Linked DNA regions of Chloroflexus aurantiacus J-10-fl. The protein of the gene in region 1 interacts with the protein of each later gene in a pairwise test. Links are inferred from orthologs where the notes say so. Each region holds a gene or a part of one and is shown on either strand. Other genes may lie near its edges. The genes, in order: ctaD and CAUR_RS09915.

Evidence for each region.
Region 2: the proteins of ctaD (region 1) and CAUR_RS09915 interact in binary tests that used the Escherichia coli proteins (3 or more experiments, as listed by UniProt). The link is inferred for Chloroflexus aurantiacus J-10-fl from one-to-one orthologs.

What each region holds. Positions count from the first base shown.
Region 1 is NC_010175.1:2,918,087-2,934,780, forward strand. The notes cover bases 7,489-10,322. They hold ctaD (cytochrome c oxidase subunit I), read left to right. Parts: upstream 7,489-7,993; coding sequence 7,994-9,652; downstream 9,653-10,322. Other genes in these bases: coxB (cytochrome c oxidase subunit II), read left to right, coding at 7,489-7,990; CAUR_RS11190 (cytochrome c oxidase subunit 3), read left to right, coding at 9,733-10,322. Outside these bases: CAUR_RS11150 ((Fe-S)-binding protein), read left to right, coding at 1-812; CAUR_RS11155 (TAT-variant-translocated molybdopterin oxidoreductase), read left to right, coding at 1,195-4,317; CAUR_RS11160 (c-type cytochrome), read left to right, coding at 4,368-4,973; CAUR_RS11165 (cytochrome c3 family protein), read left to right, coding at 4,998-5,660; CAUR_RS11170 (hypothetical protein), read left to right, coding at 5,674-6,078; CAUR_RS11175 (SCO family protein), read left to right, coding at 6,112-6,951; more of coxB, read left to right, coding at 6,998-7,488; more of CAUR_RS11190, read left to right, coding at 10,323-10,521; CAUR_RS11195 (cytochrome C oxidase subunit IV family protein), read left to right, coding at 10,531-10,896; CAUR_RS11200 (HAD family hydrolase), read right to left, coding at 11,966-12,649; CAUR_RS21230 (hypothetical protein), read left to right, coding at 13,247-13,390; CAUR_RS11210 (hypothetical protein), read right to left, coding at 15,568-15,789; CAUR_RS11215 (GNAT family N-acetyltransferase), read left to right, coding at 16,284-16,694. UniProt on the Escherichia coli protein: Cytochrome bo(3) ubiquinol oxidase is the terminal enzyme in the aerobic respiratory chain of E.coli that predominates when cells are grown at high aeration.
Region 2 is NC_010175.1:2,599,248-2,609,854, reverse strand. What follows is about bases 7,137-10,077. They hold CAUR_RS09915 (methionine aminotransferase), read left to right. Parts: upstream 7,137-7,982; coding sequence 7,983-9,173; downstream 9,174-10,077. Other genes in these bases: CAUR_RS09910 (carboxypeptidase M32), read left to right, coding at 9,190-10,077; CAUR_RS09920 (hypothetical protein), read right to left, coding at 7,431-7,826. In the rest of the region: CAUR_RS09945 (transglycosylase domain-containing protein), read right to left, coding at 1-883; CAUR_RS09940 (AAA family ATPase), read left to right, coding at 1,229-2,941; CAUR_RS09935 (nucleotidyltransferase family protein), read right to left, coding at 2,968-3,312; CAUR_RS09930 (nucleotidyltransferase substrate binding protein), read right to left, coding at 3,309-3,758; CAUR_RS09925 (glycoside hydrolase family 31 protein), read left to right, coding at 4,069-6,513; more of CAUR_RS09910, read left to right, coding at 10,078-10,607. UniProt on the Escherichia coli protein: Shows aminotransferase activity with methionine and histidine as substrates, and to a lesser extent also with phenylalanine.

The DNA.
Region 1 (16,694 bases):
CCCCGATCAGTTCGCATTACAGCGTACCGAAGGGTCAGATTTTTCCCGCCGAGGGCGAACGTCGCTACAGCGTGGCCCTGCTTACCGGCTGCATTATGAGCACCGCCTTTGCCCACGTGCACGAAGCGACGATTCGAGTATTGCGCAAGAATGGTTGTGAAGTCATTCTGCCACCCGATCAGGGATGCTGCGGTGCGTTGCATACGCACGGTGGTGATCTCGATGGTGGACGCGAGCTGGCCCGGCGCAATATTGCCGCGTTTGAAGGGCTGGGCGTCGATGCGATTATCGTCAACGCTGCCGGTTGTGGTAGCACCCTCAAAGAATATGGGCATCTCTTGCACGACGATCCAGCATGGCGTGAACGTGCTGAACGGTTTAGCGCCAAAGTAAAGGACGTTCACGAATTTCTCGCCGGTATCGACTTCAATCGCAGCGCCTTGGGTCGACTCAACCTCACCGTCACCTACCAGGAGCCGTGCCACCTGGTGCATGCCCAACGAATCAGTGCGCAGCCACGAGTGTTGCTCACGGCAATCCCCGGTTTGACCTTGAAAGAGATGCCGGAGTCGTCATTGTGTTGTGGCAGTGCCGGTATCTACAATGTCACCCAGCCCGAAATGGCAATGAGCCTGGGTGCGCGCAAAATCGACAACGCGCTCACGACCGGTGCCGAGATTATTGCCACCGCCAATCCCGGTTGTGCTCTCCAACTGGCCGGTGAACTGCGCCGTCGGGGTAAAGATGTTCAGGTGCGATATATTATCGAATTGCTTGATGAGTCGTATCGAGTCTTTGCAGCCTCGGCCTGACAACAGCTATCAGTGATTTCTCACAACCCTGTGCAGTCATTGCAATGATAGATGACCTGCACAGGGCTTGTTCATGTTGCGCATTTTCCGCAAAGTATGCTACTATAATTGCACTAACAGGCACAAAGATCGCGCCGCAGCCGGCTACGATGCCGGCATTTCATTGGCTACGACTATCGTCAGTTCTGTAGCAACTATCTGGGTTAGAAAGCATTGAGATTTCCACTATTCCTGGTAGATACCAAACCTGGATGCAAAAGGTATGAAGCCTACAGCATTGACAGCGTAGCTTTCTGTTATAATCGAAAACGGTTGAATGTGCCTGAATTCACAAGTTTGAGGGCGGAATTGGACCCGCTACGTATCTAGTCTGGCCACGCAAATGAGTGAGATGAACCTTCACCCTGCCGCGCCCGAGATCGAGGCCGTTCGCGCCCAACTACAGCAGGCGCGTGGCAAACAGTTCTGGCGTTCACTCGATCAACTGGTCGATACGCCGGCATTTCGAGAGCTGGTTGCTCGTGAATTTCCGCAAGGAGCGAGTGAACTGGCTGATCCGGTTTCTCGTCGGACATTCCTCAAGTTGATGGGAGCGTCGCTGGCGCTTGCCGGACTCTCTGGCTGTACCTTTGCGATCAAACAGCCGCAAGAGCAGGTTGCGCCCTTTGCTCGTGCACCGCGTGATCAAATTCCCGGCATTCCAAATTACTACGCGACCGCTGTGATGCTCGACGGGTTTGCCCTTGGTGTGACGGTCAAGAGCCACGAGGGGCGTCCAACCAAGATCGAAGGCAACCCAATGCATCCGGCCAGCCTTGGTGCAACCGATGCGTTTGCGCAGGCCGAGTTGCTGGCATTGTACGATCCTGACCGGCCTGAGACGGTGCGCCGTAGTGGTCTGCTCAGTACCTGGGAGACGTTCGTTGGTGCGATTACCGAGACCTTGCAGGTGCAGCGTGCGTTGCAGGGACAGGGTCTGCGGCTATTGACCCCGACGGTCACTTCGCCGACGCTCCGCGCCCAGATCAACGAGCTGCTGACCAATTTCCCGGCGGCGCGCTGGATTCAGTACGATCCGATTGGCCGCAGCAATACCTATGCCGGTACCAGGCTGGCGTTTGGGTCGCCGTATGAGCCGCGCTACAACTTTGCCGAGGCCGATGTGGTGCTGGCGCTAGACGCCGATTTTGTCAGCGAAGGTCCTGGTCGTGTGCGCTACGCTCGCGATCTGATGCAACGACGGCGGGTGCGTAAAGAGACCGCTGCGATGAGTCGGTTGTACGTCGCTGAACCGGTCTTCTCGCCAACCGGTGCGATTGCCGATCACCGCCTGGCAGTATCTGCCGGTATGGTTGGTCAACTGGCAGCCGCTATCGCGACGCAGTTGGGTGTAACCGCAGTGGTGCCGGCGACCGGTTTGAACGAAGCTCAGCAGCAGTGGGTTGCTGCTGTGGTGGACGATCTGCGCCGGGCCGGCAATCGGGCGGTGGTGGTGGTTGGTGAAGCGCAGCCACCAGTTGTGCACGCGATTGCCCACGCCATCAATCTTCAGCTCGGTGCCGTTGGGACGACGGTGGAGTACACCGAGCCGGTAGCCCAGCCGGGTGATCCGCAGGACCTGGTAACTCTGGTCAACGATCTGCGCGCCGGGAGCGTCGAGTTGCTGGTGATTATTGATAGCAACCCTGCCTTCACCGCGCCGGCAGACCTGGGTTTTGCTGAGGCAATGCGCCAGGCTAAACAGGTCGTGGTACTGAATCCCTACGAAGATGAGACAGCAGTGCTGGCGACCTGGTTTATTCCGCTGACCCATCCCCTCGAGTCGTGGTCGGATGCCCGTGCCTACGATGGGACAGCGAGCATCGTTCAGCCGCTGATCCGGCCATTGTACAGTTCGCGCTCGGCACACGAGCTGCTGGCAGTGTTGAATGGTAATATCGGTGCGACCGATTACGATATTGTGCGGTCTTACTGGCAGCAACAGACCGGCCTTGAAGATGCGGCTTTCGACGATTTCTTCAAGCGTGCTTTGAGCACAGGTGTGATCGAAGGCTCTCGCTTTGCCCCTGTGCAGGTTGCGCTGGTGAATGGTCTGCGTCTGGAAGCACCGGCACCTTCAGCAGGGCTTGAGCTGATCTTCCGCCCCGATCCGGCAATTTGGGATGGTCGCTTCGCCAACAATGGCTGGCTGCAAGAGTTGCCACGTCCAATGACGAAGCTGACCTGGGATAATGCAGCGCTCGTCAGTCCACGAACTGCGATTCGTTTGCTCAATCTACCCTTCGATCCGGCCAGTCTGGCTGCGCCGGGGCGGGCGCGTGAGCAGGCGCTGGAACGCCTGGCCGGTGAAAATGGTCGCATGATCGATGTGACAACACCGGTTGGTACGCTGCGACTCCCGATCTGGATTGTGCCGGGCCATGCCGATGACACGATCACGGTAACCCTTGGGTATGGCCGTGAGCATGGTGGTCAGGTGGCTGCCGGTGCCGGCTTCAATACCTATCGTCTACGGGCCAGCGCAACCCCGTGGTTGATCAGTGGTGTAAGCATAACAGCGACCAATGAACGCTACCTGCTGGTCAGCACCCAGGATCACTGGACGCTCGAAGGGCGCGATGTGGTACGTGCCGGTGAATTTGCCCGCTTTAAGGAAGACCCGAAATATATTGCCAAAGAGGTCTACACCGAAAAGTACGGTTCACCTGAGCAGAAGCCACAGTATCAGTCATTGATGCCTGGGTCTCTCCCTGGCTACGACTACAGCGTTGGTAATCAGTGGGGCATGGTCATCGACCTGTCGGCGTGTATCGGCTGCAATGCCTGCGTGATTGCCTGTCAGGCCGAAAACAACATCCCGATTGTCGGTAAGGACCAGGTCTCGCGCGGTCGTGAAATGCACTGGATCAGGATTGATCGCTACTACGCTGGCGAAGACCTCGACAATCCAGAAGCCTACTTGATGCCGATGACCTGTGCGCACTGCGAGCAGGCTCCCTGTGAGCTGGTCTGCCCAGTTGCAGCGACAGTGCACGATGCCGAGGGCATCAACAACATGGTCTACAACCGCTGTGTCGGTACGAAGTACTGCTCGAACAACTGCCCCTTCAAGGTGCGTCGGTTCAACTTCTTGCAGTACAGCGATCTGACCAGTGAAAGCCTGAAGCTGATGCGCAATCCCGACGTGACTGTCCGTAATCGGGGTGTGATGGAGAAGTGCAGTTACTGTGTGCAGCGGATCAGTGCAGCGCGCATCAGGGCGAAGGTCGAAGGTAATCGGCCAATCCGTGATGGCGAGGTTGTCACCGCCTGCCAGCAGGTCTGCCCAACCCAGGCGATTGTTTTCGGTAACATCAACGATCCGAATAGTCAGGTGGCTCAGATCAAGCAGCAGCCACACAACTATACCGTCTTCGATGAGCTGAATCTCAAGCCACGCACGAGCTATCTGGCACGGGTACGTAATCCCAGCGAAGCACTCGATGGTGGGAGTCATGCAGGGTAGCAGCACGCTGGCCAGTGTATCTGGCCAGCACTAGAAGCGAGCATTGGCGTATGGTGTACTCTGTTCGTAAATCAATCCTGACCCGGCTGGTACGGCTGGCGTGGCTGCCACTCTGCTTTTTGTTGGTGGCGTGTCACGTTGATATGTATGACCAGCCCAAGTACAAGCCAAACGATGTCAGTACCTTCTTTCCTGACGGCCGGGCGATGCAGCCGCCGCCGGCCAATACAGTACCGCTCAACAGTTATAATCCTGATTCGCCCCTGATGACCGGACGGATCGAAGGGCAACTGGCCGATCAGTTGCCACCAGAGATCAGACTTGATGCTGCCCTGCTTGCGCATGGTCAATCACGCTACAATGCCTTCTGCGCTCCGTGCCATGGTCTGGTCGGTGATGGTCAAGGGGTGATTGCCTATCGTGGACCAATGACAGTGCCGAGTCTGCATCAAGATCGATTGCGTACTGTGCAGATAGGCTATTTCTTCGACGTGATCACCAACGGCGTCGGCAGAATGTACAGCTATGCTTCACGTATTCCACCCGAAGATCGTTGGGCTATTGCAGCTTACGTGCGTGCGCTGCAATTAAGCCAGAATGCCGATGTTGCCCTGTTGACTGAGGCTGAGCTAGAGCAAGTAAGAGCCGGCCGCTAGGCTAGAGAGCGAGAGACGTGACGTATGTCTGCTCAAATCTTTCCGCGTAATGCAAATGCGATCTTTTTGGCCAGTCTCTTCGGCCTGGTGCTGTTGGTGATCGGAATCATCGCGGCGATGGTCGGCTTCTACCTCTCTCCATGGTATACTGATGTAGGAGTTGCCAAAGCCCAGCCGGTTCCCTTCAGCCACAAACACCACGTTAGCGAACTGAAGATCGATTGTCGCTACTGTCACGCAACCGTCGAAAAGGCTGCCACGGCTGGTTTTCCAGCAACCGAAACCTGTATGTCGTGCCACTCGCAGGTCTGGACAACCAGTCCCTTGCTGCAGGTGGTGCGAGACAGTTATCAGACCGGCGAGCCAGTTGTTTGGAACCGCATCTACGACCTGCCCGATTTTGTCTACTTCAACCACTCGGTACACGTTGCCAAGGGTATTGGTTGTAGCTCGTGCCACGGCCGAATCGATCAACAACAGTTGGCCGCCAAAGCCCAACCGCTGTATATGGGCTGGTGTCTTGGGTGTCACCGGGCACCGGAAGACTACATTCGCCCCCGCGAAGAGGTCTTCAATATGGAGTGGGATGTGAATGCGCTGTCACTGGCCGAACGGCAACAACTGGTGATCGAGTATCAGATTCCTACCGATGGCCGTCTCACCAACTGTTTCGTGTGCCATCGCTAGAGGAGATTGTCCTATGAGTCACGCTCATGCCCATAGTGAAGGTCCTTCCGCCGAGAGTCTGGCGCTCAATCATGAAGTGAGTGATGCTCGTTCACAGCCGATAATTTGGGGCGTGGTGATAGTTGGCGTCGTATTATTGCTGGCTTTTGGCTTGATGGCAGGGCTTTTGGTGATCACTGCCGGTTCGGTAACCGATGCCAGCAATATACTCTCAAATAGTGAGATGTCGCAGATGCAGATACCACCAGCGCCGCGCCTCGAACAAAATCCGCGCGTTGATGGTGATCGGATTATCACCGAGGCTACCGAGCGCCTGGAGAGTTATGGCTGGGTGAATGAACGGACCGGTCGTGCGCATATTCCTATCGAGCGAGCGATGGAATTAATCCTTGAACACGGCCTGGATGCCGTAAAGTAGCCGGTATCAATCACTAGATCGTGAGATGTTGTCATGAAGTGCCGGACGTTCATCACGCTGATTGGCTGGTTCGCCATCTTGTTGCTGGCACCCGCAGTGGTGTCAGCGCAAGGTGGCCGCCCAAATCCGGCTGATAATGTCGCTTTCGAGCAGCGCATGGGCGAACAGGTGCCGCTCGATGCCGTCTTTATCGATGAGCAAGGGGAGCAGGTTCGCCTGGAGCAGTTCTTCACTTCCGGCCAGCCGGTTGTGCTGGTGATGAGTTACTACGAGTGCCCCATGCTCTGTTCGTTTGTGCGCGAAGGGGTGCTGGCGGCACTGCAACAGGTGACGCTTACCGCTGGACGTGATTTTCAGGTGATCAATATCAGTATTGATCCACTTGAGACGCCAATGATGGCGGCCAATGTGAAAACGTTGACTTTGCAACGCTATGCCCGGCCCGATGCCGAACAGGGATGGCATTTTCTGACCGGTAGTGAGGAGCAGATCCGGCGTGTTGCTGATGCCATTGGTTTCAGGTATGTCTATGACGAAACCATCGATCAGTACGCGCACGCGGCCGGATTCGTTGTGCTGACCCCAGAAGGTAAAACGGCTCGTTACTTCTTTGGGATTGAGTTTAATGCCTCTGATGTGCGGCTTGGGATTGTTGAGGCATCGTCTGGTAAGGTCGGTAGTGCGATTGATCAGATTTTGCTACTGTGCTACCAGTACAATCCGGTTACCGGTAGTTATACTCCGGCGATTATGACGATCCTACGGATTGCCGGTGTCCTGACGGTGATCGGGATTATTACGCTGATTGTGACGTTGAGTCGTTCAACACCCGGCGGTAATTTGCCGCCACCACGTGAATCGGTGCCGGCTTAGTGGTAGTTGCGACTGGGGCGGCAATGCCCCCGGACAGGACGAAGGTATGCGCGATTTTCCGTTATTTCCCGATCAGGCATCAACCTTTGCAACCCAGGTTGATCAGCTCTACTTTTTTCTGGTGGCCCTGAGCCTCATTTTTGCCGGGGTGTTACCGTTTGTTATTCTCTATCTGATCGTTCGTTATCACCGTAGTCAGAAGGTTGATCGGAGTAATCCGGTTGACTCCAACCTTAAACTAGAGCTGACCTGGACGATAATCCCGTTAATACTGGTCATGCTGGTCTTCTTCTGGGGTGCGTTTTTGTACGTACAGATGCGAACTCCACCGGCGCGCACTCTGGATGTCTATGTGATCGGCAAGCAATGGATGTGGCACGTGCAGCATCCAAACGGTAAGCGCGAGAATAATGAGCTGCACGTTCCAATTGGCCAGCCCGTGAAGCTGATAATGACATCGCAAGATGTGATTCATAGCTTCTACATTCCGGCGTTCCGCGTGAAGCAAGATGTGTTGCCGGGCCGCTACACAATCATGTGGTTCGAGGCGACCAAACCCGGTGAGTATCATCTGTTCTGCGCCGAGTACTGTGGTACTGAACATTCGCTGATGATTGGTCGGGTTGTCGCCATGCCGTTGGCCGATTACGAGCGCTGGCTGGCAACTCCTGGGCCGGTAGTGTTACCTGATGGTTCGATTGATACGGGCCAGCCGACGATAACTGCAAATCTCGGCGATCCAATGGCTGCGGCGGGTAGTCAACTCTTCACAAGCCTGGGTTGTGCCGGCTGCCACGCAATGGCCGGTGGTGGCGTTGGACCGAGCATGCAGGGTTTGTACGGAGCAACAGAGAAAATGGCTGATGGCTCGACAGTCACGGCTGATGAGAACTATCTGCGTGAGTCGATCCTCAATCCGAATGCGAAGATTGTGGCCGGCTATCCTGCGGTTATGCCATCGTATCAGGGGCAGATCAGCGAGGATCAGCTTAACCAATTGATTGCGTATATTAAGTCACTCGCCGACACGGGGAATTAGTCTATGAGCACGCTTTCTCTTCCACAGACGAGCTATATTCACGATCATTCGCGAACGTTTATTGATTGGCTCAAGTCGTGGTTGCTGACGGTTGATCACAAGCGGATCGCAATACTCTACCTGTTGGCGATTAACTTCTTCTTCCTGCTCGGTGGCCTGGCTGCTACTGTGGTACGGATTGAGTTGATCACCCCGCAGGGCGATCTGATGTCGTCGGATGTCTACAACCGGGCTTTCACGCTGCACGGCGTGATCATGGTCTTCTTCTTCCTGATCCCGTCGATTCCGGCGGTGCTGGGTAATTTCCTGGTGCCGTTGATGATCGGTGCCCGTGACCTGGCATTCCCACGGTTGAATCTGTTGAGCTGGTATCTCTACATGATCGGTGGTATCTTCGCCCTGATCGCAGCCGTCTTCGGCGGTGTTGATACCGGCTGGACGTTCTACACTCCCTTCAGCTCAACCTATTCCAACTCGAACGTGGTGATGACGATTACCGGTGCGTTTATTATGGGGTTTTCCTCCATCTTGACCGGTCTTAATTTCATCGTCACCATCCACAAGATGCGGGCACCTGGTTTGACCTGGTTCCGTTTGCCACTCTTCATCTGGGCGAACTATGCAACCAGTATCATTCAGATTCTGGCAACACCGGTATTGGGTATCGCGCTGCTGCTGGTGATCGTCGAGCGGGTTTGGGGTGTCGGTATCTACGATCCGGCGCTGGGTGGTGATCCACTCCTCTTCCAGCACCTCTTCTGGTTCTACTCGCATCCGGCAGTCTACATCATGATTTTGCCGGCAATGGGTGTGGTCAGCGAGTTGATCAGCACCTTCTCGCGCAAGCGAATCTTCGGCTACGAGTTCATTGCCTTTTCGAGTATTGCCATCGCTATCCTGGGCTTTCTGGTCTGGGGGCACCACATGTTCGTGAGCAGCCAGTCGGTGTACGCGGGGCTGATCTTCTCGTTTATCACTATGCTGGTTGCAATCCCGTCAGCGATTAAGGTCTTTAACTGGACGGCAACGCTCTACAAGGGTTCAATCAGCTATCGCACGCCGATGCTGTACGCGCTCGGTTTTATCGGTCTGTTCGTGATCGGTGGTCTGACCGGTATCTTCCTCGGTGTGGTAGCGGTTGACCTGCACGTGACCGATACCTACTTCGTGGTCGCTCACTTCCACTACGTGATGGTGGGTGGTACGATTATGGCCTATCTGGGTGGCATTCACTTCTGGTGGCCGAAGATGACTGGTCGCATGTACAACGAGACCTGGGGCAGCATTGCGGCACTGATCATCTTCGTTGGCTTTAATATGACCTTCTTCCCCCAGTTTATTCTCGGCTACCTGGGTATGCCACGGCGCTATCACGTCTATCCGCCGGAGTTCCAGATTTTGCACGTGATGAGCACGGCTGGTGCCAGCATTCTGGCGATTGGCTTCATCGTGCCTCTTATCTATCTGGGTATCTCGCTGTGGAAGGGGCGGATTGCCGGTGACAACCCGTGGGGAGCGACCGGTCTGGAATGGAAGACTTCATCACCACCACCAACCCACAATTTCGATAAGACGCCGATTGTGACCGAAGAGGCGTATGCGTATCCGCCGGAAGCTGCCGAGCGTGATGCGGCGTCCTGGCGACCGGGTTCACCACTATAAGGCTGGTGGTACTGATAGCAGAACACCAGGTACAAGATTGTCGGTAGTGGCGTTGATAGGTAAAGGCAGAGGAGAGAGCGTTGGCAACGATCACTCACGAAGAGGCACACGCCCATACGCACGGCCCGGAACTGCAACATCAGTTCGAGACGCCGGAACAGCAGAAAGAGGCTGCAACGCTAGGCATGTGGGCCTTCCTGGTCACCGAAATTATGCTCTTCGGTGGTATCTTCATGGCCTACATTGTCTACCGATGGGCTTTTCCCGAAGCATGGGAAGAGTCGGCGGCACTGCTGAATACACCGCTGGCCACGGTAAATACCGTCGTGCTGCTGGTCAGCTCATTAACTGTAGCGCTGGCAGTCAATGCTGCCGAAGAGGGTAACAAGCGTCGGTTGTTGACCATGCTGGTCTTGACGATGCTGCTTGGAGTGACCTTCCTGGTCATTAAGGGTTACGAGTATAGTGAAAAGTTTGCCCACTGTGCCGGTGCGAAAGACCCGATCAGTTGGATTACCGGCACCGATTTGCACGAGAGCCATGAGTGTCTGGTGCCAGGACGTAGTTTCTTATTTCCTGCAGAGCACGGCACGGCGGGTGCTACGCATGGGGCGAGTGCCGGTCATGGAGCTTCCACCGGTCTGATGCAATCCGGTCATCAACTATTCTTCTTTCTCTATTTCTGTGCGACCGGCCTGCATGCCATCCACATGCTCATCGGTCTGGGAGTGATGGGGACGATCACGGTGATGGCACTCCGGGATCGGTTCTCACCAACCTACTTTACGCCGGTTGAGATTGGTGGTCTCTACTGGCACCTGATTGACATTATCTGGGTATTCCTCTTCCCACTCTTCTATCTGGTTTAGGAGGGCGCGATGGCCGAGCGACACGAACATCAACATGCTCACCACCACGGCGCCGGGCATGCCCATATCTCGCGGGGGACCTATTATCGGGTCTTCGGAGCGCTGATGGTGCTTATGGTGCTGACCGTCGCTGCCTGGTGGGTGGAGAAGAACCTGATCCATATTCCGGGCTGGCTGGCGGTGACGATTGCAATGAGCATTGCAATCGCGAAAACGGTTTTGATTGTGCTCTACTTTATGCATGTGAAGGTCAGCAGCCGAATCTCTCAGGTCTACGCTGCCGGTGCATTTGTCTGGCTGATCATTCTATTTGTAATTACCATGGGCGATTACGTTGCCCGTGGCTGGCCACCGCAGGGTGGACCGTTACCGTAACTCTTCCTGGTGTGGTGGGTGAGGGCCGGTCAGAAAATGACCGGCCCTTTTGTTATTGGTGACTGTCGATGTAAGGTGTGTTAAATTTGATATCCCAGGTTGCTACCTTTGTCACCACAGAGACACAGAGGGCACAGAGGATGTGGATAACTCGGGTTACTTCCGTAAGGCGTGACGTAGCACGTTCTTGGGAACTGGTTGCTCCCTCCATCGTTATGCGGTACGCCAGACGGTGTTGAGAGCAACGTCGTGCTGTTCGTCCTGAAAGTCAGCCTCCGTGGTATGCTCACAACATACGTGGCAACTTGAGTTCAATCTGATACGGGAACATGCAATGTCCAGCGAAGTGGGTTCGTTAGGGGCGGGTTCAGAACCCGCCCCTATCACCACACAAACGGCAAGGATGATATCGAAGATACAATCCACTACGTGGTACGCGATCCAGGGCATACCTTTCGACACCCCCTCGTTCGCCGCATCTCTTGTGATGACCACCGCCGGGTGCGGATGGTGCCATTGCTGAGGCATAGCCACGTTCTTCTACTCACCTCGCATCCATCCGGGTTGTGCCGGTAATTCCCACGGATCGTCGCAGCGGAATGGATAGTCACGGTTCGTGGCATATCCGGTGATAGGCAGTGCTACCCATGGTCGTTCAACATGTGCGATGAACGCACATTACTCGTCGATGCACAACATGTCTGCCCGTGGGATTTACAAATACTGCGGCACATCTGGGGTACTCATCTGGCGGCGCAATGAGAACGACCACATCATCCGTAGCCAGGCATCCCTAAATCGCATGCGCGACGACATCGTCAATCATCCATACGTGATGGCAATATGATCAGCAACATGCAACGTTCATTGAAGTAGGGGCGGGTTCTGAACCCGCCCCTACCATCATCCACAAACGGCAAGGGTTATATCGAAGATACAATCCAATACGTGGCACGCGATCCAGGGTATACCCTTTCGACCCCACGCGACACGTGAATCCTTGCCGGTGAAAGCTAACCAATCCAGCACGTGATTGCGCTGTGGATGTGCGGAATGGTTTCGGGCATCGCTAGCGAAAGATAGCTTGTAAGTCGGCAAGTGTGGTGTGGGCCAGGCTGGGCAATGTCAGGTCGGCAGGCGGTAGCGGAACCTGCCCGGAGATCGCGCCGGGGATGGCGACGACCGGGCAGCCGGCTGCCCGGGCAGCCCGGATGCCGTTGGGGGAGTCTTCGAGTACCAGGCAGGTTGCTGGCGGCAGACCCAGGCGGCGAGCTGCTTCCAGGAAGAGATCGGGTGCCGGTTTTGTTGCTGCTACATCATCAGCCGTGACGACTGTTGCGAAGAAGGGGCGTATGCCTAGACGTTCAAGCCAGCCTTCAACCCAGCGCCGGCTACTGCTACTGGCAACTGCACAGGGTAAGCCCTTTGAGTGTGCTTCGGCTAGCAACTCAGCAACACCGGGCAGAAGCGTTTGTGGCGCGCTTAGTTCATCCTTGCGGGCCTGTCGGCGAGCGAGGATCGTATCGCGTGCCGCAATGACTTGTTCGGCCAATTGGGGATCGCGTTGCCGGAGTAACGCGACGAGATGGGCATGAGCATCAAATCCGGCGTTTGCGCCAAGGGTGATCGCCCAATCGTGGACGCTTAGGGTAACACCATATTCGGCATAGATCTCTTGCCAGCTTTGTAAGGCGGGTGTCTCGGTATCGACCATCAGGCCGTCGAAGTCGAAGATGAGGGCATGGATCGGCATTCAGGTCTCCTTTGCATCAGCGATCCGTTGCTGCCAATGTATAGATTCCACACTCATTGTACTTGAGTTGATGTGCGTGCTGTTTCATGCAAGCTCGTGTCGGCGCATGTTGTATCAACTCTTGCCTATGCATCGTACAGGTTGTCGGCACTGCGCTGAGGCATTGGCAGGCGTGCCACTGGTGAGATGCTGATGGTTCGTTGACGGTGCGCGAACTGGTGCATGTGTAGTTCGCCTGCGTGGTGGGTGATGAGCAGGTGACGGTGGTGCTGCGTCTGGCAGTGTGCCGGGACATCCCCCCCACCCCCGCTGGGCTATGCATTACCCACATGTCACGTTGCGTTAGGTCGGGCTGCAAGCGCTCTCCGTGGCGCGGGCTTCCAGCCAGCGTGCCGGCATCCTCGCCACCGCCGTCAGGTGCTGGCCGTGGCCGCTGGTGCGCAGGCACGAACCAAGTGCAACAACACCGTTACGCCCAGGTATCGCATGTATGCCCGACTGACTCTATGATTGTCACGAGCACATCCAGTACCGCCATGACCAGGATGGGTAACGGTGTGCCACACGCCGGATCGTGAGCACGGCTGGCGCGGCAGCATGGCTGCCGCACTCCAAACCGTGCGACACGTGCATGCCGAGCGGGTACGGCAATCCATCCAGCACGTGCTGGCACGGCTGGAGCTGCGCACTATCACCGGACCAGTCGCCCACAACAGCATCCATAGCGATCATCACCGCTGATTCGCACGTGGTTGACACCAGGTATGGGTAATGCGTAGCCGGGTGGGATAGGGGAGGGCAGACGTGTGATCCAGGGCTTCCTAATAGGGTAGACGTTGTATTCGTTCATCTATCCTGGCCGTCCGTGAATGCCGCCAGGGGCGGGAGCTTGCGCCTGGCTCCTCCTTCGAGCACTGGTACCGGCACCATGCGCGCTGGAGGCGCGTGCGCTCAGTCGGGATGCCAGGCGGTGAGCGCGCCGGAGGCGCACGCTTGCAGGGCATCGCCCCCACCCTAGCCCGCCCCCGCTGGGGGCGGGAACTGCCGGTGCCGGATGGTGACCGCTGGCGTGAGTGGGTTCAGGGGGGTGATACACCGTTGGTGGCGGGCACGGCGCGGGCTGGCGAGTGCGCTGGAGGCGCGTGCGCTCAGTCGGGATGCCAAGCGGTGAGCGCGCCGGAGGCGCACGCTTGCAGGGCATCGCTCCCCAATCTACCCCGCCCCCGCTGGGGGCGGGAACTGCCGGTGCCGGATGGTGACCGCTGGCGTGAGTGGGTTCAGGGGGGTGATACACCGTTGGTGGCGGGCACGGCGCGGGCTGGCGAGCGCGCTGGAGGCGCGTGCGCTCAGTCGGGATGCCAAGCGATGAGCGCGCCGGAGGCGCACGCTTGCAGGGCATCGCTCCCCAATCTACCCCGCCCCCGCTGGGGGCGGGAACTGCCGGTGCCGGATGGTGACCGCTGGCGTGAGTGGGTTCAGGGGGGTGATACACCGTTGGTGGCGGGCACGGCGCGGGCTGGCGAGCGCGCTGGAGGCGCGTGCGCTCAGTCGGGATGCCACGCGATGAGCGCGCCGGAGGCGCACGCTTGCAGGGCATCGCCCCCACCCCAGCCCGCCCCCGCTGGGGGCGGGTGTAGACGGTTCAGGGAGGGTCAGTAGTGTGTAGGGTACACGAGGTAAGCGCGCCGGAGGCGCGCGCTCCCAGTTGCGATGAGCGCGCCGGAGGCGCACGCTTGCAGGGCATCGCCCCTACCCTAGCCCGCCCTTGCTGGGGGCGGGAACCAGCGGTGCCGGATGTGGCTCCCGCTGGTGTAAGCTGGTGCCGGTGAGGAGCGCGCCGGAGGCGCGCGCTCCCAGTCGGGATGTCAGGCGATGAGCGCGCCGGAGGCGCACGCTCGCAGGGCATCGCCCCTACCCTAGCCCGCCCTCGCTGGGGGCGGGAACCAGCGGTGCCGGATGTGGCTCCCGCTGGTGTAAGCTGGTGCCGGTGAGGAGCGCGCCGGAGGCGCGCGCTCCCAGTCGGGATGTCAGGCGATGAGCGCGCCGGAGGCGCACGCTCGCAGGGCATCGCTCCCCACTCTACCCCGCCCTCGCTGGGGGCGGGAACCCGCGGTGCCGGATGGTGACCACTGGCGTGAGTGGGTTCAGGGGGGTGATACACCGTTGGTGGCGGGCACGGCGCGGGCTGGCGAGCGCGCTGGAGGCGCGTGCGCTCAGTCGGGATGCCAGGCGGTGAGCGCGCCGGAGGCGCACGCTCGCAGGGCGTACAGACTCGCCCCCACCCTGGCCCGCCCCCGCTGGGGGCGGGAACTGCCAGTGCCGGATGGTGACCGCTGGCGCGAGTGGGTTCAGGGGGGTGATACACCGTTGGTGGCGGGCACGGCGCGGGCTGGCGAGCGCGCTGGAGGCGCGTGCGCTCAGTCGGGATGCCAGGCGGTGAGCGCGCCGGAGGCGCACGCTTGCAGGGCATCGCCCCCACCCCAGCCCGCCCCCGCTGGGGGCGGGTGTAGACGGTTCAGGGAGGGTCAGTAGTGTGTAGGGTACACGAGGTAAGCGCGCCGGAGGCGCGCGCTCCCAGTTGCGATGAGCGCGCCGGAGGCGCACGCTCGCAGGGCGTACAGACTCGCCCCCACCCTGGCCCGCCCCCGCTGGGGGCGGGAACTGCCAGTGCCGGATGGTGACCGCTGGCACAGGCTGGTGCCGGTGAGGAGCGTGCCGGAGGCGCGCGCTCGCAGGGCGTGCAGACTTGCCCCCACCCTGGCCCGCCCCCGCTGGGGGCGGGAACTGCCGGTGCCAGATGGTGACCGCTGGCGTGAGTGGGTTCAGGGGGGTGATACGCCGTTGATGGCGGGCACTGCGGGTTGTTGCCGGTGAGGAGTGCGCCGGAGGCGCGCGCTCCCAGTCGGGATGCCAAGCGGTTAGCGCGCCGGAGGCGCACGCTCGCAGGGCGTACAGACTCGCCCCCACCCTAGCCCGCCCCCGCTGGGGGCGGGAACTGCCGGTGCCGGATGGTGATCGCTGGCGCGAGTGGGTTCAGGGGTGCGATACGCCGTTGATGGCGGGTACGGCGTGCTGGTGCCGGTTTTGCGTGCAGGCAGATTATCACGGATGATCAAACCAGACGGATGTGTCCGGCACATATGTCGGCTCCGTGATCAGACAGGAAACTGCTACGATTTGCGCCGGATCGTGAGCGCGGCTGGCGCGGCAGCATGGCTGCCGCACTCCAAACGTCGCAACACGCGCATGATGAGCGGACAAGACAACCAATCCAGCGAGTGATGGCACTGGAGATGGTCGGCAGATTTCCTCGCTGCCAGGCAGACAGACTGGGAGTAGGATACTGGCTTTGGTGGTTGGTCAGCGTGCAGAAGCTTGCGCGGTAGTCTCGGAGCACGGCAGCACAGCTTTTATGAAATAAGTTCATATGCGTTGATTGCAGGCTGTGGCCTGCGCTGCCCCCTATGATGGTGGCCCGGTATATTGAGCCGATGGACTGATGGCAGCAGCAGGTGCGCAGCATACAATACAGACCGGGATGGTTTTATCACCGGGGTAGCCCGTGAGGTGGTTGTTACCACAGAGCATCGTTTCACCACCTGGAATTCTGCTACGGTGCGTTCAAGGAGAGGTTATGGCGATCAATGTTGATCAGGATGTCCGATTACGACCATTTGATGGGTCGGTAGCGGATTATGCTCTGTTGGTTGCAATTGGTAATGCGGTATTTCCCGACAATCTCGAAACGGTTGAACAGGTTCAACACTGGGATGCCAGGCGGCCAGCTCACTGTATTCAGGAGCGGTGGTTTGCTGAGGTGCACGGGGAGGTGGTAGGGGTCGCCGAGTATTTTCAGCCACAATGGATGTATCACCCACGCAAGTTCTTTGTCAGTATTGCCGTTCTTCCGACGTGGCAGGGCCAGGGTATTGGTCGTTATTGCTACGACGTATTGATGGGTGATTTGCAGAGTCGCCATCATCCGTTACAGGTGCGGGCGAATTGCCGTGAGGATCAGGAACGTGGGATGCAGTTTCTCGCCCGA
Region 2 (10,607 bases), 330 kb from region 1 along the record:
ACTGAATAGAAACGGTGGGGCGCACTAACCGAATCGGCTCGGCAAAGATCGACTCGGCTTCGGCGGGGCTGATGAAACCGGCATCAACCATCTGATTCAGCACAATGCGCTGACGGGCACGCGCCGATGGCAGGTTCTCAAACGGATTGTAGTTCGAGGGCGACTGCGGCAAACCGGCCAGCAGGGTTGCCTCACCGCGACTCAATTCCCAGACATGCTTACCAAAGTAACGTTGGGCTGCCGCCTCAACCCCATACGCCTGCGCACCGTAATACACCTCGTTCAGATAGAGCGAGAGTATCTGTTCCTTACTATACTCCTGCCCAACCCGAATCGCCAGAATTGCTTCGCGAATTTTACGTTCAATTGTCTGCTGCTGAGCTTCTTCAGGCGTCAGTAAAATTGCCCGCACCAACTGCATAGTAATCGTACTGGCGCCTGAAACGGTCTCACCAGCGTTCACATTTTGCCAGAAAGCCCGCACAATACTCGGCAAATCCACCCCAGGATTGGTATAGAAATTCGCATCTTCAACTGCTACCGTTGCATCGCGTAAAATCTGGGGAATACGCTCCAGCGCTACTGGCACCCGTACCCCTGGCCCAATCACCTCGTACAACAGCGTAACGCCATCGCGGGCGTAGATGCGCGTATTCTCGAAGCTACGGTACTGATCGATCAGCTCCGGCGGCGGCAAATCGCGACCGTAGTAGAGATACAGGCCCATCAGCCCCATCATTCCCATCAATACCAACACCAACAGCGTAAAAAAGAGCCGATTGAGCCAACGCCCAACAATCAGCAGGCCCCGAATCGGCCAGGGTGGCGGTAACGGCTTTCGCCGTCGAAAACGTGGTAAACGTGGACGAGGACGCCGTGTCATAGGGTGCAATACCGATAACGTATCCAGACGAATGATCCATTCCTCATAGTACTATAGCGCGATTTGCAACGGCTTGTAGTGAAAAAAATGTCATAGCTGGTGCAGGTAACGTGGCATAGGCAAAGGCTTCTTCGTCGTCGTTGTGAGAGATGTTTGAGATGAAATCAGTATGGTACAATCTTCATCAAGCAACAGCGGCGCACTGGAGAGATACTGGCATTCTGAACATAGTACCGTTCAATGTTCGGGTAAAACGGGGGTAGGAAGTTTGATTAGTAAGCATGAGATGGACTGAATGTACATTATCCCGGCAAAAACGACATAAACCCGTTTTGGTGATCGACGATGCTAACAAAACTGACCATTCGTAATTTCAAACTCTTCACAGATGTTGAGATTGAACTGGGCGAACGAGTTATTTTCATTGGCCCAAACAACTCTGGCAAAACATCAGCATTACAGGCACTGGCGCTATGGGATATTGGCGTCAAACGCTGGCTGGAACGACGTGGCGGCGGTACCGTTCCAACCAAGCGCCCTGGAGTTACCATTAGCCGCCAGGATTTGATTGCCATTCCAACCCCGGCTGCGAATCTCCTCTGGCGTGATTTGCACGTTCGCGAAAGCGTAAGGCAAGACCATAAAGTAGCGACCCGCAATGTGCTGATTGAAATTGGTGTTGAAGGCGTCAATGACGTGCCCTGGGAATGTCGCCTGGAGTTTTACTACGCAAACGAAGAGTCATTTTACTGTCGGCCACCCCTGTCAGATCAGGAAAAGGTCTGGATGAACGTACCAGAGAATCTCAAACATCTTCAGATCGCCTACCTGCCACCAATGTCCGGCCTGGCTGCCCGCGAAGATCGGCTGGAAATAGGCTCCATTCGCGTCCGTTTGGGAGAGGGTCGCACCGCTGAAGTGATGCGTAACCTGTGCTGGCAGGTGTTGCAGAGTAACGATGGCGAGAACAAATGGCAGGAAATTTGCGATTCCATTCGTCGTTTGTTTGGTGCGACGCTGCATAAACCAAAATATATTCCTGAACGGGGCGAAATTGTGATGGACTATTCCACACGCTCAGGAACAACCCTGGACATTTCTTCCAGTGGTCGCGGACAGCAACAAACATTGCTCCTCCTGGCGCATATGGCTGTGCATCCGGGTGCTATCCTCCTGTTGGATGAGCCTGATGCACATCTTGAGATTTTGCGTCAACGGCAGATCTACACGGTGTTGTCAGACCAGGCAGAAAAGATGGGGAGTCAGATTATTGCCGCCAGTCATTCAGAAGTATTACTCGCCGAAGCAGCCGACCGCGATGTTGTGGTCGCCTTCGTCGGCAAACCACACCGCATCAATGACCGTGGTACGCAGGTGTTGAAAGCGCTCCGGGAAATCGGCTTCGATCACTATTACCTGGCCGAGCAGACTGGCTGGGTGCTGTATCTGGAAGGTTCGACCGACCTGGCCCTGTTGAGTGCATTTGCCCAACGCCTCAACCATCAGGCTCAGGAATATCTGGCCCGACCATTTGTACATTATGTTGCCAATCAGCCACGTAAAGCTCTTGAACATTTTTACGGCTTGCGTGAAGCAAAACCCGATCTGGTAGGGATTGCGATCTACGACCGTCTTGAGAAACAGTTGTCGTCAGACCCTTCGCTACGACAACACACCTGGCGGAAACGCGAGCTGGAGAATTATGTGTGTCAGCGTGAGACACTGCTGGCGTATGCGTTAGCCGAAGGTGAACGGATCGCGGAACCGCTCTTCGCTCAGGAATGGCGTTATGCCATGGAACAGGCGATCAATGATGTCGAACAGGCCCTTCGTATGTTAGGCAAAGACCCATGGTCTGACGACATTAAAGCCAGTGATGAGTTTCTCACACCACTATTCCAACGGTTTTACGCCATTCTTCAGCGGCCCAATCTAATGAGCAAGACCAATTTTCACGTTTTGGCGAAGCACGTTCCCCTGCCAGCAATCGATGCCGAAATTGTGCAGGTTCTTGACGCCATTCTGGAGGTTGCCCAACGCGCCCGGCCAGTCGAGTAGCCATCAGCTTCACCACGTTCCGCATCTCAATCTTCCCGGACGTTGTCGGTACTCATTGCCGGTTGCACCACCACATACCCGCGTTCAATCTCGTGATGGAATGAAGGCGGAATCCGTGCCCAATCCACCACATCAACCCGAATCGGGAGATTACTGGCGACAAACGCTTCCCGTAGTGCAACGATATGGTCACACGGCTGTGACAAATGACGAGGGTTCCGCACCACCAGATCGAGATCACTGGCGGCAAATGCCTCGCCCCGCACCCGGCTGCCGTAGGCCCAAACCTCGTATTCGGGGACGTATGTTTGCAAAATCGTGCGTACCTGGGCGAGATATTGGGCGGGTAGATCAAGGTATGGCTTGGTCATAGGTCATCTTCGACAATGGTTTTGCCGGTACGGAGACGTTCTGCCAGTGCATACGCATCGCGGATGAAATCAGGCAACAGTGTCAACGTTTGCTGAACAAAGGCGTCACCGTAATCGTGAGCCGTGCTGTTGCGATTATCGCGATAGGTAAACCAACGCTCAACTTCAGGGATGGACAGCAGAGAGTGTTGGGCGGCGAGGCGTAGCAACTCGCGTACCGGCGTTGCTTCTAGTCGGCGAATGCCGTAGCCGAAATCGCGCAGGCGGCGCCGGATCAGCCGGAACGAGACCTCCTGAGCCAGTTCAAAACCCTTGATGATCGCCATCCGCAAGACTTCCTGCGTCGTCGGTTCCTGCTCTTCCACGGCACGCTGATACATAGAATATGCCGTCTCCAGCGCACGTAATGTGTTCTGCAGATGATCGGTATTGATTGGCGTCGTCATTGGGCCTCACAATTACGTAAAAGTGATTGTACGACGATATTGTAATGGTTTGTAGCACAGTTTGCCAGGAGGGGCAGTTATCTGGTGTCGCCGGTTATGTCGAAACGGTATTCTACATCCTCACAGAAAGTGTGAACGCCTGAGTCGGATCACCCTCGTCAGGTGTGCGGAACGATCAGGTTCCAGCCATCTACCAACACTGACGGTCATCGCTCTCTTCAGATATTACTCTGTCATAAAGATAGCTCTCTCTATCTCCTTATGCTACAATCATCCCTCGATACCGCTTTTGCACATTGAGGAGTTCGCCATGTCGCAAGCCCCGGCACGGGTAGGACTGACCGATACCCGCTATTTTATGCCGTTATCCCGGCTTGGTGCCGTCCAGTCCATTGAACGAGGCATTCTTGCCGCACTCGACCATGAGTGGCTACGGGTGGAATGGATTCGCGAAGATATTGTGCGTTTGAAGATCAGTCGTGGCGGTCATTTTGATGAGCATCCGTCGTATGCCGTCTGCGTTGATCTGAATCATGCGCCGATACCGCCATTTACCGTCGCCGAAACGACGACATCGCTGGTGTTGCGCAGTGCGCGGCTGGAGGTGATCATCGGTCGTGATCCGTTTACGATTACGATCCGGCGGAGCGATGGTAGTTCGGTGATGACCACCGCAACCGGACCTGATGGGCGGCCATGGGCGTATGCAACGCTCAATGATGCCTTCGCGTTTCATCGAGTTTGTGCCCGTGATGATGCCTTTCTCGGTTTGGGTGAGAAGACCGGACGCCTGAATCGGAAAGGGCGGGATTTTATCTTGTGGAATAACGATGTACTGAGTCCGCATGGTGAAGCCGAATTCGCCGTCGGTCGTGATCCCGCCGATCCGCGCACGAAGAATACCAGCACGGAGTTCGATCCCTATTACATCTCAATTCCGTTTTTCTACCATCTCGATCAGACGGGGAATGCTGCCGGTTTTTTTCTTGACAATCCATACCGGGTGCATGTCGATTTTTCGCCTGCCGAGACCTACGGCATCTGTGCGTTGGGTGGTCAATACACAGAGTATGTGCTGGCCGGGCCACGGATTGCCGATATTCTCGAAGGATTCACCTGGTTAACCGGTCGGCTGGCGCCGCCACCAATCTGGGCGCTTGGCTACCATCAATGTCGCTGGCACCGCTATAGTCAGGCTGACATCCTGACTCTCGCAGCCCGACATCGTGAACGACGCATCCCGTGCGATACACTCTGGCTCGATATCGAGCATATGGATGGCTATCGCGTATTCACCTGGAATCACGAATTGTTCCCCGATCCGACAGCCCTCGCTCGCCAGTTGTACGAACAGGGCTTTCGCCTGATCACAATTGTCGATCCCGGCGTGAAGGTCGATCCCGATTTTGCGTTATTCCGCGAGGGGGTGGCGCACGATCTGTTCTGTCGAGCGGCCAGTGGTGAGTTGTACATCGGGCAGGTCTGGCCCGGTCGCACGGCGTTCCCTGATTTTGTGAAACCGGAAGCACGTACCTGGTGGGGCGAGCAGAATGCACGTCACGCGCAGTTGGGCATTGCCGGTATCTGGAATGACATGAACGAACCGGCAACCGGTGATATTCCGCCGTATGCGATGCGCTTCAACGGTGGCCGCGAACCGCACGAACGCTATCACAATCAGTACGCATTGTTGATGGCGATGGCGACGGTGGAAGGATTACACACTGCCTTCCCCAACCAGCGCACGTTTGTGCTGTCACGGGCCGGCTTTGCCGGGATTCAACGGTATGCCGCTAACTGGATGGGTGACAATTGTGCGCGTTGGGATCATCTCTGGATGAGTATGCCGATGGCCATGGGGACAGCGCTATCCGGGCAGGCATTTATCGGCGCTGATATTGGCGGGTTTGCCGGTGACACCCAACCCGAACTTTTTGCCCGCTGGATGCAGTGTGCCGCGTTGACGCCATTCTGTCGCAATCACAGCGCCTACGGCCACATCGATCAGTATGTCTGGTCGTTTGGGCCGGCTATCGAGCAGATTGCCCGCAACGCGATTGAATTACGCTATCGCCTCATGCCCTATCTGGTCACGGCCTTCATGCGAACCGTGGAAACCGGTGAACCGGTACAGCAACCGCTGGTCTTCGCCTATCAATACGACCGCTTAACTCTCGAGATAGACGATCAATTTCTGGTAGGGCGCGACCTGCTGGCTGCGCCGGTGTATACACCGGGCACGACGTCCCGACAGCTCTACCTGCCCGCCGGTGAGTGGTACGATTGGCATACCGACACGCGGTACGCCGGTGAGCAATTTGTGGTGATACCGGCACCGCTCGACCGCCTACCCCTCTTCGCCCGTGGCGGGGCCGTTATTCCACTCTGGCCGGATGCACCGGCTTCAACAATGGGCTACTACCCGGAAACCATCGAGTTACACCTCTTCATTCCAACGCACGATGGTGTCTACACCGCAGAGTTACACGAGGACGATGGGTTGACCCTGGCGTTTCAACAGGGTGCATATTACCGTACCCTGTTCCGGGTCGAACGCCGTGGTCAGGAACTCACGATCAGCGGTTCGACGCGCGGTGATGGTTTTGCTGAATGTGCCCGTACATCCTTCACCCTTGTCGTTCACGGGGCAACCCCGGCGATGGCGGTGGTGAATGGAACACCCCAGGCGTTCGTGAATGGCCGAACGACATTTACCAATCGCGGCGAAGCGTTTGTCGTCTCGTTCACGGTGTGATGCGGTGTAGAGACAGCGAGAGCGCACTTCTGATCCTCTTCTCCCGCTGAGCAGCGCGGGAGAGGGGCCGGGGGTGAGGGTGTTCTCCCACCCTCCCGGCCTCCCCTCGTCGGGGGAGTGGGGAGTAGGGAGGGGCGTGCGCCATCATGGTTCCCGATCACCTCAATCCCAACCCCTCACCTCACCCCCCAGTCCCCGCTCTTCTCCCACCCAGGGAGAGGAGCGGGAGAATGATGACGGGCGTGCTCTCCAGCCGGAAGCTGGGAGCGCGCGCCTCCGGCGCGCATGGTGCCGGTACCATTCCCTTACACGCCAGCCATGCACATGCTCACCATATGGAGGGTAGCAGCCATCCTGCCGCGCCAACTGCGCTCATCGCTCCACCGCTGAGGAATCGGTTAGCCTGCCAGGCGCTGGTGGCGGGCCGTGCCCTCCAGCCCCCGCTATGCATTACCCACAACTCGGATACTGCATCGCTCGCGTACCGGAGCGGATCGGGGGAGATGGTGCAGGCATTCCCCGGCCCCCAGCGGGCAATGCATTACCCATAACTCGTGTGCGGGAGCGGGGGTGATAGCCGGCGAGTCGGCGGGTTAAAACCTCTTCGGGGCTGGCCTGACGGCGGGGATGGTGATCCTTTGCCCCTGCGGGGCTTGCACGCTGTCAGGCAGGGCTTCAGCCCGCACGGCTGGCCTGCCGGCGGGGAGCAGGACGCTGCGGGACACATGACCACCTGGTATGCCTGATGAACGATGTGCTATGAGGGGTCGTACCGGCTGTTAGGTGACATGTGGGTAATGCGTAGGGGGCGGGTGGGGATGTGCGGCTCGCGCTCCCAGAACCAGTCTATCGCGCTCTACCAGCTAACGAGGGAATCAAAAAGGGCAGGTGTTCTACCTGCCCTTTCTGCCGACTCTTTACGCTTCCTCGTGCTTTTCGACAATCTGCACCTTGTTGCTGGTTGGTGGTGTGGTTGGCCGCCGATTCCAGCTCAGGAGTTGCCCCAGCAAAGCCCACATCCGCTGTTCCACCTCGGCTTCGCGACCGCGCAGCAACAGGCTGACGCCACCCAACAGCAGAATGCCCGGCCACAGCAGTTTGAACAGCGACAGCAACGCTAAACCAACACCCCACAAGAGCGCCTGCACCGCTTCATCGGTGCGGCCCAGGTTGCGTTGACGGCGGTAAATGGCGATGCCACCCCCGGCCAGCAGCGCAATCGGAACCAGCCACCAGAGCTTGAAAATTGTCACCACGCCGAGGGTGATTAAAAGAATCCCAATCAGGCGGGTTTGATCGTTCTGTAGCGACATGTGTTTCCTCCTTCAACACCAGGCCATTGCACTTCTGCGGCTATGACGTAGTCTTCTTCGCAAAAGTTGCAGTACTCTGTGGTACCATTAGTAAAGATGCAGGGTTACACTGTAATACGGGCACGCTGTACCTGTAACTTCTTCCAGGGGTGCACGATGACACTATCACTCAGCGCCGAGCGGGTTCGTCAGTTTGGTACCACGATTTTTGCCGAAATCAGTGCGCTTGCCGTGCAATGTGGTGCCGTGAATCTGGGCCAGGGTTTTCCTGATTTCGCCGGGCCGGAATGGGTGAAGCAGGCTGCGATAGAGGCGATCACCGCCGATGCCAACCAGTATGCACCCTACATCGGTGTGCCGCGTCTGCGAGAGGCGATTGCGGCAACCTGGCAGGCCCAGGGCTGGCGGACAGTCGATCCGGTGACTGAAGTGACCGTCACCAGTGGCGCAACTGAGGCATTGTTCGGCGCAGTGCAGGCACTGGTAAATCCCGGCGATGAGGTTATCCTGTTCGAGCCGTTTTATGATGCGTATTTGCCCGATGTGACGATGGCCGGCGGTATTCCCCGTTTTGTCCGCCTCCATCCCCCCGGCGATGGTCATGCAACGTGGTGGTTCGATCCGGCAGAGTTGCAGGCCGCTTTCTCGCCGCGTACCCGTCTGCTGATGCTGAATACACCCCACAATCCAACCGGTAAGGTATTTCGCCGGGACGAGCTGGAGCAGATCGCCGATCTGTGCCAGACTTACGACGTGATCGTGATTTCTGATGAGGTATACGACCAACTGGTCTTTGCCGGCGCAACCCATATACCCATCGCGACGCTGCCAGGCATGTGGGAACGGACATTGACCATTAACAGTCTGGGCAAGACCTTCAGCCTCACCGGTTGGAAAATCGGGTACGCAGTTGGTCCAGCCAGCCTCAACGCCGCCCTGCGCGCCGCGCACCAGTGGATTACCTTTGCGACCGCGACTCCATTGCAATTTGCCGCCGCGGCTGCCCTGGAAGGAGCTTTGCATAACGGCTATTATGAACAGTTTCGCGCTGAATATACAGCTCGTTATCGTCTGCTGGAAGAGATTCTGGTCAGTGTCGGCTTTCCAGTCCTGCCAACCGAAGGCAGCTATTTCCTGATGGCCGACATTACCCCCACCGGCTTTCACGACGATGTCACGTTCTGTCGCTACCTGACGCAGGAGGTTGGCGTTGCTGCTATTCCCCCTTCTGCTTTTTACGCCCGGCAGCACGATTTGCCGCTGCTGGCCCGTTTCTGTTTTGCCAAGCGTCCTGAGACGCTGCGCGCCGCCCAACAACGGTTGTTGGCCTGGCGACAGCGCAGTTGAGAAAGAGAGAGATGTCATGGAAACCCGTCTCCAAGAACTTCGTGCTCGCCTCCAGGAGATTGACGATCTGAACAGTGCTGCTGCTGTACTGGGTTGGGATCAGAGCACATATATGCCACCCGGTGGTGCAGCCGCCCGTGCCCGTCAGCTCGCGACCCTCTCGCGTCTGGCCCACATGAAGAGCACCGATCCCGAATTGGGCCGGTTACTGGCCGAATTGATGCCCTACGCCGAGCAATTGCCGTATGAACATCCTGATGCGGCCTTAATTCGGGTTGCCCAGCGCAACTACGAGCGCATGACTCGCCTGCCCACCGATCTGGTGAGCGAGATTGCCGCCCATACGGCGGCCAGCTATCACGCCTGGACCCAGGCCCGCCCGGCGAACGATTTTGCCACCATGCTGCCGTACCTCGAACGCACCCTCGAACTGAGTCGGAGGGTTGCCGATTGTTTTCCCGGCTACGAGCATCCGGCTGATCCGCTGATCGACTTTAGCGACTATGGCATGCGGGCGTCGGTGATTCGTGATCTGTTTGCCCGTCTGCGCGCCGGCCTGACCCCCATCATTCGGGCGATTGTTGCCCAGCCCCCCATCGATGATTCCTGTCTGCGCCAGTATTACCCGCGCAACGACCAGCTTGCGTTTGGTGAGCAGATTATTCGGCGCTTCGGCTACGATTTCGAGCGTGGGCGGCAGGATTTGACTCATCACCCCTTTGCCACCAAGTTCTCGGTCGGCGATGTCCGCATCACAACGCGCATCAACGAGCACGATCTGGGTGATGGTCTGTTTAGCACACTTCACGAATCAGGCCACGCGATGTACGAACAGGGGATCGAACCCGCCTTTGAAGCAACACCGCTCTGCAACGGTGTTTCGGCTGGCGTACACGAAAGCCAATCGCGGCTGTGGGAAAATCTGATCGGACGTTCACGTCCATTCTGGGAGCATTTCTACCCTGAACTTCAGCAGACCTTCCCGCAGCAATTGGGGAACGTACCGCTCGATACGTTCTACCGCGCAATCAATCGCGTGCAGCCATCCCTGATTCGCACCGATGCCGATGAAGTGACGTACAACCTGCACGTGATGATTCGGTTCGACCTGGAGCTGGCGTTGCTTGAAGGTACGCTGAAGCTGCGTGATCTGCCGGACGCCTGGAATGCGCGCTACGCTGAAGATTTGGGTGTAACCGTTCCCGATTATCGTGATGGCGTACTCCAGGATGTACACTGGTTCGGCGGGCTGATCGGTGGTGCCTTCCAGGGCTACACCCTGGGCAACATTCTCAGTGCTCAGTTCCTGGCCGCAGCACGTGCTGCCCATCCTGCCATCGATGACGAAATCGGTCGCGGCGAATTCGCAACCCTGCACGGCTGGCTCCGCGAAAACATCTATCGGCACGGCAGTGTCTTTACCCCTACCGAGCT